4 regions of the Nonomuraea sp. NPDC050227 genome follow, and region 2 is predicted to be linked to each of the others. Evidence: riboswitches for the same ligand, from Rfam matches in the RefSeq annotation. Region 2 holds a riboswitch; each other region holds the start of a gene.

Region 1 (3,702 bases), on a different contig from region 2:
GCGCACCTTGCGGGCCAGCGCCACGAGGGCGAGCAGCATGACGGCCGTCAGCAGCACGCCGACGCCGGTGTTCTTGAGCCGGTCGGCGGCCCAGCCCGCCCAGTCCTGGGTGGACAGGCCGTAGTCGCGCAGGATCGTCTCGAACCACATGCCGAGCGGCCACCTCAGCACTTCGGTGATCGCGGTGAGCACCACCACGCCGAGGATCACCCGCACCCACCACGGGCCCCTGAGCACGCCCAGCACCTTGGCCGCGAACGGCGTCAGGACCAGCAGCCCGGCGAACAGGACCGTGAGGCCGAGCGAGATGTAGCCGGGCAGGGTGGTGGCCGCGTCGAACGCCTGCGCCCTGGCGATCTGGGCGGCGCTGAAGTCACGGGCGGGGTCGGGGGCGACGGCGGGCGCGCCCGCCGCCAGGACCCGCCAGGGGGTGGTGAACGCGACCACGGCCAGGATCACGCCGCCGACCAGGGCCAGGGCGGCGCCGGCGGCGCGCCTGGAGCGGGATTCCACGCGTTGCCGTTCGCGGGCGATCAGGTGCTCCGCCGTTCCCGTCAGCTTGCCGGTTCCTGGACGGGCCTCGACGCCTTCGGCGAAGGGGGTGGCGGGATCGCCCGCGCCCTTGCCAGGGCCCTTGCCCTCGCCTCCACCTTTGCCGCCCTTGCCGGGGTGGTCCGGGGGCTCGTCGGGGGCCTCGGGGCTCCTGCCGGGGGTGTCCGTGCCATCGGCGGCCTGCGCGCAGGGCTGGGCGTCGGCGGCGGGGGCGTCGGCGTGGGTCGCGTGGGGGCGGTCGTCGGGGGTGGGGGGTCGGGGGTGACGGGGGTCCTCGGTGTCGGGGTCGGCGTCCGCGTCGGGGCGGGCGTCCGGATAGTCCGGATCGTCGGCGTGGCCCGGGGACTCGGGGGGCTCGTTGGTGCCGGACGGCTCCGGCGGCGCACCGTCACCGGGCCGGTCTCCGCCGTCGTCCCTGATGGCCACACCGCCGCCGTGCGCCGCCGCGACCGCCGTGCCGGGCTCGTCGGCCCCTCTGGCGACCGCTCCGGCGGGCTCGTCCCCTTCCCGGGGCGGGTCGTTCCGCTCGCTCATCTGCCTCCCCTTCACGCGAGCTGCTCTCGTACGTACTCGCGCCACCGTGCCGCCAGCGTCTCGGCGGTGAGCCCCACGGAGGCGAGCGCCTGATCGACGCCGGCCACGCGGGCATCACGGTAGAGCCGTACCAGGGTCCCGTCACCGAACCGGTCTGCGAGGAAGCGACACGCCATCCATGCCTCCTGGTACGCCCGCGCGAGCCGTCCGGGATCGGCGGCCGTGGGGGCGAAAGCCGCAGGTCCGGGCAACTCGCTCGGCAGCCGGCCGGCCTGTACGTCGGCGGCGAGTTCGGCGGCGGCCGTCCTGACGGGGAGCCCCGCGTCGCGGTAGGCCACGTAGTCGGCGAACCCCTCGTAGAGCCAGACGGGCAGCCGGTCGGTGCCCGCGGCGACGTGGGTGAGCTCATGGGTGAGGACGACGTCGCGTCCCGTGGGGGTGAGCCGGGCGAACGAGCCGGGCACGACGATCACCCTGGCGCCGTCGGCAACCGCGGCCAGCCCGTCCAGCGGGCCCGTGCCGGCCAGCCCGGCCGCCTCGGCGTCGGAGTCCGGCACGACGACCAGCGCGCGCACCGGCCGGCCGAGCACCGCGGACACCCGCCGTCCGGCGAGATCCGCGCGGCGGGCCAGATCGGCGAGCACGCCGGGCTCCGCGCGGTGCCCCACGACCACGGACCGCGCGCCGCGGGCAACCTGACCGCCGTCGCTCCACAACCCGCGCGCCCCGGCGGGCAGGACGGCGGCGGGCGGCGCGTCGGCGACCACGAGCACCGCCGTCGACAGCAGCAGGATCGAGAGGAGCAGCCGCGGACCGCGAAGGGACGGACGCACCTGCGAGGACACGGCCCGATGCTAGTAGGCCCACGCCCCTCCCGGCCCCTTCCCGAGACCGGGCCCTCCGCCGGACCGATCCCGTCGCGGAGCCGGGCCCTCCGCCGGACCGGGTCCTGCTCGGGGCCGGGCATGCGACAGGCCCCGGCCCGGACCGGGGAGGGTCCGGGCGGGGCCCGTTGTCACGCGCCGGGACGCACCGCGCCGACGAACGACGACTTCCGCCATCCGCCCAGTTTGTCGATGCGCACCCGTTCGCCGGTCCGCGGCGAATGGACCATCTTGCCGTGGCCGACGTACATGCCGACGTGGCCCAGCCCGTTGAAGAACATCAGGTCGCCCGGCTTGAGATTGCGCCAGGAGACCTTGCGCTTGATGCGGGCGAACTGGCTGTTCGTCACGCGCGGGAGTCGTACCCCGGCCTTCTTCCAGGCGTACTGGACGAGTCCGGAGCAGTCGAACGCACCAGGGCCCGTGGCCCCGTACCGGTACGGGTCGCCGACCTGATGCTTGGCGACGGCGACGGCCCTGCGGGCCTTCGACGCCTGCCGCGCGGCCTTGGCCGACTTGGCAGACCTGACGGTCTTCGCCGACTTGGCCGACTTCGCAGTGGCCGCCTTGGCGGTGCTGGACACCGCGGTGAGCCTGGCGGCCGATTCGCTCACCGTCTGCGCCCCGGCCGGCACGGCATGGAGAACCGCACCTCCGGCCGTCACGGTCATCGTGAGTGCGACGCCCCTCAGGGCAAGACGGGACAGACGGGGGTTATGCAGGGAGGTAGACAGGATTTCTCCTTGTGTCTTCCACGAACGCCTACCGGGTTAGCTGACGGATTCGGGCCTGGAAGTCGCCCTACGGCGCGAAGACGCGCCGATTCACCCCTGATCCCGGGGGATGACGGGATCTGTGGGTCCCCGGCTCCGTGCCTCCTGGCTGCACGGACTCGGCAGGTCGCCGCCCGATGGTTGTGCCTGAACGGGGATATCGGCGGCGACCGCTGGATTTTTATCTGGTCCGCATCGGGGTTCCGATGTCGATCCGCGGTGCGCATGGCTTGCTGACCGCGACGCCAGAAACTACGCCGACGGGTCAAGATTTGGCAAAGAGAGACTCGGCCTGTAAAGATCAGATAAAGGTGCAAGTAAAGGGTGAAACCCCTGCTGGACCTCAGGGTTCCGTTACCGGTTTGTGACCCTTCTCACACTTCCCGACACACCCGATTGTCAGGGCACTTTCGCCCCATTTGTCCCGTTCGCCGCAGCGATCACGGGCACGCCGAAGCCGCCCGAGATTTCGGGCGGGGGCCGAGTCAGGGGCGGATGGCTCCGACGAGCGGGCGGCCGTAGTCGGCGAGGCGGACGACCTTGACGACGTCGCCCGTCTGCGGCGCATGGACGATCTTGCCGCCGCCCGCGTAGATGCTGACGTGCCCGAGCCCCTCGCTGAAGATGAGGTCACCCGGCTGGAGGTCCTTGAGGTCCACCTTCCGGCTCGCGCCCCAGGCCCACTGCTGCCAGGTCGTACGCGGCAGTGAGACGCCGGCGGCGCGCCAGGCCGCCTGCGTCAGCCCTGAGCAGTCGTAGCCGCGCGGGCCCGTGCCCCCGTAGATGTACGGCTTGCCCACCTGGGCGAAGGCGAAGTTCAGGACGGCCGCCGCGCTGCCCGAGGCGGGACCGGTGTACTTGATGCCGGTGCTGTTGGGGTTGCCCGGGTTGTAGGCCCCCAGCTTGTCCAGGAGCTTCTTCTGCTGGCCGACCAGCTTCAGCACCTCGGCCCGCTCCCG
Region 2 (3,702 bases):
GGGCTGGGCGCGGGCGCGTTGCTGCCGCTGTCGCTGGCCCTGGTGATGGAGATGTTCCCGCCCGGACGCAACGGCGCCCGCGTGCAGGGCGCACTCGGCGGCGTGATGGCGTTGACGTACCTGGCCGGGCCCTTCCTGGGCGGGTTGTTCACCGACCACGCGAGCTGGCGGTGGGCCTTCTACGTGAACGTGCCGCTCGGGATCGTGCTGATCGCGATCGTGGTGCTGCGGCTGCCGTTCCGTCCGGGCACCGGCGGCGGGGGCCGGCCGGACTACGCGGGCATCGCGGTGTTCAGCGTGGCCATCAGCGCCCTGCTGCTCGGCCTGACCGAGAAGGGCCTGGACGGCAACTCCTGGACCTCCCCGCCCGTGGCCGGGCCGATCCTGCTGGGGCTGGTCCTGCTGGCCGCGTTCGTGCTGGTCGAGCTGCGGGCGGCGAACCCGGTCATGCCGATGCACCTGTTCCGGGACCGCACGTACACGCTGGTCAACGCGACCTCGTTCTTCACCGCCTTCTGCATGTACGCCGGCGTGGTGTTCCTGCCGCGCTACTTCCAGCAGGCGCTGGGCGTCAGCGCCACCGAGTCCGGGCTGAGGATCTACCCGATGACGCTGGCGATGGTGGCGGGCAGCGCGCTCATGGGCACGCTGATGTCCAGGACGCGCACGTACAAGCCGTGGCTGGTCGGGGCGCCGTTCCTGCTGGTGGCCGGCAGCCTGCTCTGCCTGAACCTCACCGTGCGCACCGACGGCCTGCTGCTGGCCGGGTGGATGGCACTGCTCGGGCTCGGCATGGGGCCGATGTTGTCGGGGCTGACCGTGGCCGTGCAGCAGGCCGTCGCGCCGCGGTACATCGGCACGGCCTCGGCCAACCTCACCTTCTTCCGGCAGATCGGCGGCTCGGTGGCGCTGGCGCTGGCCGGCACCGCGTACACGTCGGTCATCACCACGGACGCGCCGGTCCACGGGCTCGCGGCCGCGCACGCCTCGGCGGCGGCCGTGGTCATCCCGTCGCTGGGCGTGGCGGGCGCGGTGATCGCCCTGGTCGCGCTGGTCATGATGCCCGGCAGGCGGCTGGAGCAGGCGCCCGCGGCGGAAAGCAGAGTGGAGGCCGGTTTCGCGTCGTAAGCGACGTCGTGCGAAGCTGTGGATGTCCCCAGAACCAGGAGGTCCTCATGGCGGAAACACCGGAGCCGGAAGTCAGCGAGACTCCCGAGGACGAGATGAAGCGCAAGTTCCGCGAGGCGTTGGAACGCAAGCGCGGGCAGCAGGCCGACTCGGCCGCGGGTGGCAGGGGCGTGGACCCGTCGAAGATCCACGGGGCGCACGGTCCGGCAGCGAGTAAAAGATCCTTCAGGCGCAAGAGCGGCGGCTGAAAGGTCCGATTTAGCAGGGGGTACGGCATGCCGTGCCCCCTTTCTCTTTACCTCGATAGGTAGATCTTTACCCGGTTCATGACGATTCGTTTGTATTTGTCCGAATCTCTGGGTACCGTCTTAACCAATTACCAGCTGGTGGCGTAGTCCCTACCAGGAGAGGGACGACAGCTGGCGCCGAATCCCGACTTGTCGGGAACCGGGGACCCATCTCATTGGGGTGAATCCGGCCATGTGCCGGTAGGGCATCTCCACGCCCGAACCCGTCAGCTAACCCGGTAGGCGAGATGGAGAGGACTTCACGCATGTACCACCTCGTCGTACCCCCGGACAGTGTAGTGACGACCGCCTGCTGAGCGGTCTCTTCCCTGACTTCCCCCACGCGCCGCGTAACCACCTTTTCGGCGCTCTGCCCGGTTACGCACCGTAGTCACGCGCGTTCCCCCTGTCCCCTCGCGAAGGACTTCACTGCTTCATGTCTCGATTTGGCCTGCGCTCTCTCGCCCTGCTGTCCGTGTCCGCCATGGGCGCGCTGACGATCTCCGCCACCGGCGCCCACGCCGACACCGGCGACGACCAGAAGATCCTGCTCAAGGGTTCCACGAAGGCCTCCTACTTCTGGGACGACTCCTCCGGCCGGGCCGGCGACACCGGCCTCCCCGCCAGCGGCAAGCCCATGCAGAAGGGCCTGGCCGCCAGCCCGAGCTGGCCCCTCATGACCGAGGGTTACGTGACCTACAACGGCAAGAAGATGCCGTTCTTCGTGGGCGACCGCGGCCCCGGCGAGCCCTCCAGCCGTGGCGTCATGCTCGACCTCGACGCCAAGACCTTCGCCGAGCTGACCGGCGGCACCTTCAACCCCGACACGCTCGGCGTGGACGGCAACGGCGGCCAGGGCCACATCAAGATCGACTACGTCATCACCAAGTGGGGCGACGGCAAGGGCAAGAAGAACTACCCCGTGGCCTTCTCCACCGGCGCGTGGGGCAGGTTCGACGACAACCCGGCCGAGCCTCCCAAGGTGCTGGCCGACAAGCCCGCCGAGGACGCGGCCGGTTCCGCCGGCGGCCAGGTCGGGAAGACCGTCGCGATGGGCGGCACCGTCATGGCCGGCGTGCTCGTGCTGGCCGGCGGCGGCGTGGTGCTCGGCGGCGAGCGCCTGCGCAAGCTCCTCAACGACTGATCTCCGGACAGACCGCTCTTTACGCCTCGCGACCAGAATGACATTCTGGTCGCTGTGATCCAGCGCGCAGCCGCCAACGGCATCGAGATCGCCTACGAGAGCTTCGGCTCACCCGCGGGCAGGCCCCTGCTGCTCATCATGGGACTCGGCGCCCAGCTCATCCACTGGGACGACGAGTTCTGCGAACTCCTGGCCGAGCAGGGCCACCACGTCGTCAGGTTCGACAACCGCGACGCGGGCCTGTCCACCCATCTCCACGACGAGGGCGTGCCCGCATGGGGCGCGCCCTCGCCGTACGTGCTGGACGACCTGGCCGACGACAGCGCCGGGCTCATGGACGTCCTGGGCCTGCCCGCCGCGCACGTCGTCGGCGCCTCGATGGGCGGGATGATCGCCCAGGCGCTGGCCATCCGGCACCCGGCCCGCGTGCTGAGCCTGACCTCGATCATGTCCACGCCCGGCCCGCAGGCGGCCCCGCCGACCGAGGCGGCCGCCGCGGTGCTCTTCGCCAAGCCCGCGACCGACCGCGAGGGGGTCGTCGCCGGCGCGCTGACGACCTGGGCCGTGCTCGGGTCCCCCGGCTGGGAGCTGGACCGCGAACGCGTCACCAGGCTGGCCGGGCTCGCCTTCGACCGCTGCCACGACCCGGCCGGCACGGCCCGCCAGCTCGCCGCCATCATGGCCTCCGGCGACCGCACGTCCGCGCTGGGCGGGCTGAAGGTGCCGGCGCTGGTCATCCACGGCGAGGACGACCAGCTCGTGCCGCTCGCCGGCGGGCGGGCCACGGCCGCCGCCATCCCGGGCGCCCGCCTGGTCACCTACCCCGGCATGGGCCACGACCTGCCCCGCGCCCTCTGGCCCGCGATCGTCGCCGAGATCACCGCCCACACCGGCTCCGCGACGCCCGCCCGGCCCGAGCCCGCCGCGTGACCCGCCGCATGACTCGCCGCGGAGCCTCGCTGCGCGGGCCGGTCAGAGCTCCAGCTTCTCCTCGATGACCTTGAGCATGTGCCGGGCCAGGGCCAGGTTGGCCCGGTTGCGGTCGAGGGCGAGGTAGAGGAACAGGCCCTTGCCGCTGCGGCCGGTCAGCGGGCGGATGATGTGGTACTGGGCGGTCAGCGTGATCAGGATGTCCTCGATGCC
Region 3 (3,702 bases), on a different contig from region 2:
CCCCGCGGCGGCCTGCTGGCCGTAGCCGGGCTGGGCGTACTGCTGGCCCGAGGACTGCGGCTGCTGGCCGTAACCCTGCTGACCCGAGGCGGCCTGCTGGCCGTACTGGGCGTCCTGGCCGTAGCCCTGCTGCTGGCTGTAGTCGGGTAGGGACTGCGGCTGCTGGCCGTAGCCCTGCTGCTGGCCGTAGCCCTGCTGGCCCGAGGCGGCCTGCTGGCCGTACTGGCCCTCCTGACCGTAGCCCTGCTGACCGGAGGCGGCCTGCTGGCCGTAGCCGGGCTGGGCGTACTGCTGGCCGGAGGCGGGCTGCTGGCCGTAGCCCTGCTGGCCGTACTGGGCTTCCTGGCCGTAGCCGGGCTGCGTGTACTGCTGGCCCGAGGACTGCGGCTGCTGGCCGTAACCCTGCTGACCCGAGGCGGCCTGCTGGCCGTACTGGGCCTCCTGGCCGTAGCCGGGCTGCGTGTACTGCTGGCCGGAGGACTGCGGCTGCTGGCCGTAGCCCTGCTGCTGGCCGTAGCCCTGCTGACCCGGGGCGGCCTGCTGGCCGTACTGGGGCTGCTGGCCGTAGCCCTGCTGCTGGCCGTACTGCTGCTGTTGCTGGCCGTACTGCTGTTGCTGGCCATAGCCCTGTTGCTGCTGCTGACCGTATGGGGGCTGGCCGAAGGCATCGTCCGCCCGGTAGCCGACCACAGTCACGTCCGGGTCGGGCTCACCGGGCCGACGGCCGTGGTGCTGACCGTACTCGGGGTTCTCGCCGGAATCGTCCTGTGGGTACGGCGGCTGTCCGGTGCTCACCGTGTCACCTCGCTTCGAGTGCGCATGTGGCACGTGTCAGGACACATGCCTGTGCTGCCCAACGTATCGACATAGGTATCAACAATCACCTTTCCAAGTGGTCAAGGTCCGCGTCACCCGATGTCAGATGCAGCAGCATGCGGGTGTTGCCAAGGGTGTTCGGTTTGACGTGTTCCAGATCAAGGAACTCCGCCACACCCTCGTCGTACGAGGCCAGCAACTCGGCGTAGACCTCGGGTGAGACCGGTGTGCCCTGGATGGGGCGGAAACCGTGCCTCGCGAAGAAGTCGACCTCAAAAGTCAGACAGAATACACGCCGCAGCCCCAGATCCTTCGCCTGCCGGACGAGTGCCGAGACGATCCGCCGCCCCACACCCAGCCCCCGGCACGCGGGATCGACGGCCACCGTACGGACCTCGGCGAGGTCCTCCCAGAGCACGTGGAGCGCGCCGCAGCCGACGACCTCCCCGCCCCGCTCGGCCACCCAGAACTCCTGGACGTCCTCGTACAGCGTGACCGTGGCCTTCTCCAGGAGCCGCGGCCCCGCGCCCGCGTAGGTGTCCACGAGACGCCTGATCGCACGCACGTCGGGCGTGCGCGCACGCCTGACCACGACCGCGGTCTCGGGGACTGCCACTTCGGCCACCTGCTCCATGGCTCTCCAGGGTACAGATCTCATTACGGCTCGGCCCTAAATCCCACGTCTCGGGCATCTCATCACATCCCGTGGTCAGGTGAACACGGGCCGACTTGGAGCTTTCCTCCAGACCTCAGCACCCCGAATGCTGGACAAAAGGTGCAGAAGCCTGCTTCCGTACGGCTACCCACGAGATCACCTTGTGACCCTTCAGTTGTGAAACCTCTACAGACTCGGCAGTTCCGGTTGAGCGTGAACCCGGAGTGCATTAGTGTCCAGCGACGATGTTCTCCGCGTAATGCGCGCGGAAAGACACGCCCAATTCCCGCAAGGGAAGCCGGGGAACCAACGGCGGCGAGCACCTGGCGCCGCCACTTGGGGTGAATCCGACCATCTCGGTAGGGCTGCTCCGGCCCGAACCCGTCAGCTAACCCGGCCGGCGTCGATGAGAGGAGCTCGGTTGGTGAAGCGGACGTTCGACCGCTCGGGGAAGTCCGGGGGCAGGCACGCCCGCCCCCAGGAGCAGGCCAGGCGCGCACGCCGCCTCGGCGTCATCGGCGTCACCGTCGCCGCGATGCTGTTCGCCGTCCCCGTCGGCTCCGCCGCCGCCGACCCGAAGCCGTCGCTCTCGGAGCTCTCCGACCAGGTGGAGAAGCTGCACGAAGAGATCGAGACGCTGGCCGAGCAGTACAACGAGCAGCGCGAACGGCTGAAGGCCGCCCAGAAGGCCAACGACTCCGCCCAGAAGATCCTGGCCACCAGCGAGTCCGATCTGGCCGCCAAGCGCGCCAGGGCCTCGCTGCTCGCCCAGAACGCCTACATCACCGGCGGCCTGGACAAGGCCCTGGCCTTCGCCCAGTCCGGCGACCCCGAGACCTTCCTCGACCGAGCCGCGACCACGTACGCGCTCGAACAGCAGCAGGGCGAGGAGGTCAACCAGCTCGCCAGGGCCATGGAGGCCGCCGAGCGGGCCAGGGCCGGCGCCAAGACCCGCATCGCCGAGGTCCAGAAGCTCGTCACCGACCTGGAGAGCAGGCGCTCGAAGATCACCAAGCTGGTCACCAAGGTCGAGAGCAACCTCTACCGGCGGGCCGTCGGCGAGGCCGGCCGTCCCGGCACCCGGGCCGTGCGCGTCAACCTGCCGGTGATCGGCGACGGCAAGGCCGCCCAGGCCGTCAAGTGGGCCCTCACCCAGCAGCTCAAGCCGTACGTGTGGGGCGCCGAAGGGCCGCGCTCCTACGACTGCTCCGGGCTGGTGATGGCCGCCTACCAGCGCGTGGGCATCTCGCTCCCCCACTACACCGGCGACCAGTGGACGGCCGGCAGGCAGGTCAGCCGCGACCAGCTGCGCCCCGGCGACCTGGTGTTCTTCTACAGCGACCTGCACCACGTCGGCATCTACATCGGCGGCGGCATGATGGTCCACGCTCCGCGGACGGGTGACGTCGTGCGGGTCGCCCCGATCGGCGGGCGGCCGTTCGCCGGCGGCGTGCGCATCGCGGACTGATCCGCGCGCCGCTTCCCCCAGCGCCGGTTCGCCCAGCGTCACTGGATGATGAGCGCCACCAGATGAGCGCCGCTAGATGAGCTGGCGGCGCGCCGCCCATGCCACGGCCTCGATCGCCGTGGCCACGCCGATGCGGTCGCAGATGCCCCTCAGCCTGCGCCGTACGGTCCGTCCGCTGATATCCAGCCGCCTGCCGACCCGATCGACCGTCACTCCCCTGGCCAGCTCGGCCAGTAACGCCAAATCCGCGTGGCTCAGCTCAACGCCTTCTGTGAGCACATCCACCGGGAGCCCTCCCCCAAACAGCAGAACTCGGACCTTTCAGGCGAAGCAAAGCCGCTCGTCTCGGTGAAGGTAAACGCATCGCGGAAAGGTCGTCAAGCGCGACAATCGGCGCCCTTGACCAGTGCTATTGACATGATCACTTATATGTGACGTACTCCGCATATGTTGGCACGCCGTGGTCCGCTATGAACGGTCCAAATGATCAATTCGGCGGCCCGGTTCCACCTCCGATGAGCGCCACCGACGTGCTGGGTTTTGATCCCTCGGATCCGCAATTTGTGCGCGATCCGTACGTCCGATATCGCGAGCTGCGAGCCGCCGGGCCGATCTTCAGAACGCGCGGCGGGCTGCTCGTCGCGACCACGTACGAGTTGTGCGCGGCCGTGCTGCGCGACCCCGGGTTCGGTCACGGAACGTCCCCTCCCGCACAGGAAGAGGCAGGTCAGCCCGGCAGGTCGTTCCTGCTCATGGACCCGCC
Region 4 (3,702 bases), on a different contig from region 2:
TACGGCAAGACGCCCGCCCAGATCGTGCTCCGCTGGCACCTGCAGCTCGGCAACGTGGTGATCCCCAAGTCGGTCACGCCGTCGCGGATCGAGGAGAACATCGACGTGTTCGACTTCATCCTCGACACCGAGGACATGGCGGCCATCGGCGCGATGAACGCGGGGCGGCGGATCGGGCCCGACCCCGACTCGTTCAACCTGACCTGAGCGCTCTACGATCTCGGTCGTGCGAGATTTCACCTGGGGAATAGCGGCGACCGGCGGCATCGCGCGTACCGTGGGGGCGGCCATCGTGGCCGAGCCCGGCATGCGGGTGGCCGCCGTCGGCTCGCGGAGCCCGCTCAGGGCGCGGGCGCTGGCCGACGAGCTGGGCGCGGAGTCGGCCTACGGCTCCTACGAGGCCCTGTGCGCCGATCCGGCCGTAGACGCGATCTACGTCGCCACGCCGCACGCCCAGCACCTGGAGGTGGCCGAGGCGGCCATCGCGGCGGGCAAGTCGGTGCTGTGCGAGAAGCCGCTGGCGGCCGACGTGGCCGACGCCGAGCGCATGGTGGCGCTGGCCCGCGCGGCCGGGGTCTTCCTCATGGAGGCCATGTGGATGCGCTTCAACCCGCTCATCCAGCGGGTGGCGGCCGATCCGCGCTTCGGCGAGATCCGGTCGGTGCGGGCCTCGTTCGGCTTCGCGCTGCCCTACGACCCCGCCCATCGGCTGTGGGCGCCGGAGCTGGGCGGCGGGGCCCTGCTCGACCTGGGGATCTACCCGTTCGGGCTGGCCCAGCTGCTGCTCGGCATGCCCGCGGAGCTGCGCATGGCCGGCTCGCTGGCGCCCAGCGGCGTCGACGCCGAGGCCGGCGGGCTGCTGCTGTACCCCGACGGTCGGCGGGCCCTGGTGGACGTGTCGCTGCTGGCACATCACGCCAACGACGCGAGCGTGGTGGGCACGTCGATGCGGGCTGACATCCTGGCGCCGTTCTGGGCGCCGCGGCGGGTGTTGCTGTCGGGGCCGTCGATGGAGACGGAGGAGCTGGTGCTCGACCCGGCCGACAACGGGTACGCGGGCGAGCTGCGCGAGGTGCGCGCGGCCACGATCGAGGGCCGCACGGAGAGCGAGATCATGCCGCTTGACGAATCCCTTGCCATGATGGGGCTTCTGGCCGAAGCACGGGCCCAACTCTCCTAGCTGGACCTTTAGCCACTTGCCTAGCTCTTGCCCGATGTATTACCTTGTGGGGCATCTCGCGGCAGACGTCCGGTTTGTCCGGCTTTGTCCAACCATCGCAAGACATTTCACAGGATCGTCCTGTGACCGCTGAATCCGCCTTCGGGCGGAACCGGGGACCCACGTCCTTTGGGGTGAATCGGCACTTCGGTGCCGTAGGGCAGCTTCCACGTCCGAACCCGTCAGCTAACCCGGTAAGCGGCATGGAAGCAAGGAGTCAATGCCCTCGATGGCCACGCACCGTCCCATCCGTGCCCCGAAGATCACCTACGCCCACGCCGCGCTCGGCGCGGCCATCCTCGCCTCCGCCATCGGCGCCCACGCCACCGCCGCCGCCGCCGACAGCGCCGGCCCGGCCGCCGCGGCCGGGCACTCGGCCGTCGCGCCACAGGCCGCCGCCCAGACCCGCAAGGCGGAGGAGACCCAGGTCAACGTCACCGCCCAGCAGGTCCTGGCGTTGGCCAAGGCCCAGGTCGGCACCTCCGAGAACGCCTACGGCGGCGGCACCAAGTTCCAGAAGTGGTACGCCGACTCCAAGCGCGCCGCCGAGACCATCGCCCGCGACGGCGGCACCCGCGCCATGTACCTGAACGCCCCCTGGTGCTCGATCTTCGTCTCCTGGGTCGGCGAGCAGACCGGCGCCCGCCCGCAGGTCGGCTGGGACGCCTGGACCGTGGCCCACGCCAAGTGGTTCGCCGCCAACGACCGCTGGGGAGCCGAGGCCAGGCCCGGCGCGGTGGTCTTCTTCTCCTGGGGCGGCAGCAAGAGCCTGGACGCCATCCAGCACGTCGGCTTCGTCGTCAAGGACAACGGCGACGGCACGATCTCCACGATCGAGGGCAACACCGGCAACGGCAAGGTCGAGGAGCGCGTCCGTCCTAAGTCGCAGGTCGTCGGCTACGGATACCCGCAGTACGCGAGCTGACCTCCGCCCGCTCCGAGCGCGCGTCCCGCACGAGGGACGCGCGCTCGCCGCGTCTCAGGGCCGGACCGCCGCCAGCGAGTAGAGGATCGGCAGGTGCGAGTCCCCGAACGGGAACCGGTACCGGCCGTCCGCGCCCTCGGGCAGCAGGCCGCGCGGGTCGAGGTCGGTCTCGACGTGCTCGCCCAGCTCGGCCACCGTGAACCCGGCCCGCGCCGCCGCCGTGACGATCTCGCCCACCGAGTACGGGTACTCCACCGCCTCGTGGGTCCCGATCACCACCGCGGCGTCGGCGTACGTGCCGGTCACCGTCTCCCGGTGGGCCTGGCCGCCGCCGTAGGGCCAGTCGGCCACCAGCGGGTCGAGCGAGGCCACCGTCTGGTAGGCCGGATGCAGGTCGACCAGCACCAGCCGCCCGCCGGGCCGCAGCGCCATGGCCGCGCCGCGCATCCAGGCGTCCAGGTCGCCGATCCAGCACAACACGCCGTACGTGGCCACCGCCACGTCGAAGCCGCCGGCCAGCTCCGCCGGCAGCCGCTGCGTGTCGGCCTCCACGAACGTGGCCGCCAGCCCGGCCCTGGCCGCCAGGTCGCGGGCGCGCGCGACCGCCACCGGGGAGAAGTCGACGCCGGTCACCCGCGCTCCGAGACGCGCCCAGCTCAGCGTGTCCAGGCCGAAGTGGCACTGCAGGTGGAGCAGGTCCCGGCCGGCGACGTCGCCGGCCAGGCGGCGTTCGAGCGGGTAGAGGGTCTGCCGGCCGGCGAGGAAGGCGTCGACGTCGTAGAACCGGTCGGCCGAGGTGGAGCCGTGGACGCGGGCGCGCTCGTCCCACAGGGCCCGGTTGGGGACGGGGGCGTCTGGTGCGGGTTGGGGCATGGGGCGAGGATGGCACATCGGCCATCCGCCCGCACGACCGGTACGGTGCCCTGGAAGCGGACGGTCCGCGCCCGCGTGTCGATCCGGCCGGCGCCCGTTCGACGCTTCGGCGAGGCCGGCTCCGCCCGGGGGCCGCGGAGGGAAGGGACGGCAGGATGAAATTCATGATCGTCGGCAAGGCCAACGGGGAGACCGAGGCCGGGGCGCTGCCCAGCCAGGAGCTCGTCGACAACATGCACGCCTACAACGAGGCGCTGGCCAAGGCGGGGGTGCTGCTGGCCGCCGAAGGGCTCTACCCGAGCTCGCAAGGCGCGCAGATCGCCTACAGCGGCGGCCGGGCCACGGTGATCGACGGCCCGTTCGCCGAGGCCAAGGAGCTGATCGCGGGGTTCTGGCTGATCCAGGTGAAGTCCAGGGAGGAGGCTCTGGAATGGGCCATGCGCGTGCCCGTCCCCGAGGGCTATGACGGGATCGGCCTGGACGTGTGGCGGGTGTACGACGCCTCCGACGCGCCCGACGCGGCCTCCTCCGACCCGGCGGAGGTCGAGCGGGAGAGGGCCATGCGCCGGCGTCTGGGCGGGCGGGAGAGCTGACCTCGGCTTGCGGACCCCGGACGGTGCTGGTGTCATGAGCCGGTGATGGCTTCCGACACCCACCGGGCGATCGAGGCGGTCTGGCGGATCGA

Evidence for each region. Region 2 has a riboswitch for cyclic di-AMP ahead of ACIBK9_RS48900 (hypothetical protein). Riboswitches for the same ligand answer to the same signal wherever they lie in the genome.
Region 1: linked by a shared signal. The riboswitch ahead of ACIBK9_RS30310 (C40 family peptidase) and the one ahead of ACIBK9_RS48900 (hypothetical protein) in region 2 are both predicted to bind cyclic di-AMP.
Region 3: linked by a shared signal. The riboswitch ahead of ACIBK9_RS05750 (NlpC/P60 family protein) and the one ahead of ACIBK9_RS48900 (hypothetical protein) in region 2 are both predicted to bind cyclic di-AMP.
Region 4: linked by a shared signal. The riboswitch ahead of ACIBK9_RS41135 (CHAP domain-containing protein) and the one ahead of ACIBK9_RS48900 (hypothetical protein) in region 2 are both predicted to bind cyclic di-AMP.

What each region holds. Positions count from the first base shown of each region.
Region 1 covers NZ_JBITJF010000008.1:277,851-281,552, forward strand. Annotated here, with positions in the region: gene ACIBK9_RS30300 (M48 family metallopeptidase) at 1-1,086, opposite strand, end outside; gene ACIBK9_RS30305 (hypothetical protein) at 1,098-1,931, opposite strand; gene ACIBK9_RS30310 (C40 family peptidase) at 2,102-2,584, opposite strand; cyclic di-AMP (ydaO/yuaA leader) riboswitch at 2,715-2,878, opposite strand; gene ACIBK9_RS30315 (NlpC/P60 family protein) at 3,229-3,702, opposite strand, start outside.
Region 2 covers NZ_JBITJF010000018.1:174,774-178,475, reverse strand. Annotated here, with positions in the region: gene ACIBK9_RS48910 (MDR family MFS transporter) at 1-1,128, shown strand, start outside; gene ACIBK9_RS48905 (DUF5302 domain-containing protein) at 1,176-1,376, shown strand; cyclic di-AMP (ydaO/yuaA leader) riboswitch at 1,542-1,676, shown strand; gene ACIBK9_RS48900 (hypothetical protein) at 1,852-2,559, shown strand; gene ACIBK9_RS48895 (alpha/beta hydrolase) at 2,614-3,489, shown strand; gene ACIBK9_RS48890 (hypothetical protein) at 3,532-3,702, opposite strand, start outside.
Region 3 covers NZ_JBITJF010000001.1:1,086,984-1,090,685, reverse strand. Annotated here, with positions in the region: gene ACIBK9_RS05760 (RDD family protein) at 1-795, opposite strand, end outside; gene ACIBK9_RS05755 (amino-acid N-acetyltransferase) at 881-1,450, opposite strand; cyclic di-AMP (ydaO/yuaA leader) riboswitch at 1,738-1,889, shown strand; gene ACIBK9_RS05750 (NlpC/P60 family protein) at 1,896-2,939, shown strand; gene ACIBK9_RS05745 (LuxR C-terminal-related transcriptional regulator) at 3,012-3,224, opposite strand; gene ACIBK9_RS05740 (cytochrome P450) at 3,503-3,702, shown strand, end outside.
Region 4 covers NZ_JBITJF010000013.1:289,706-293,407, reverse strand. Annotated here, with positions in the region: gene ACIBK9_RS41145 (aldo/keto reductase) at 1-207, shown strand, start outside; gene ACIBK9_RS41140 (Gfo/Idh/MocA family protein) at 227-1,180, shown strand; cyclic di-AMP (ydaO/yuaA leader) riboswitch at 1,298-1,435, shown strand; gene ACIBK9_RS41135 (CHAP domain-containing protein) at 1,449-2,144, shown strand; gene ACIBK9_RS41130 (class I SAM-dependent methyltransferase) at 2,199-3,017, opposite strand; gene ACIBK9_RS41125 (YciI family protein) at 3,173-3,610, shown strand; gene ACIBK9_RS41120 (RNA polymerase sigma factor) at 3,656-3,702, shown strand, end outside.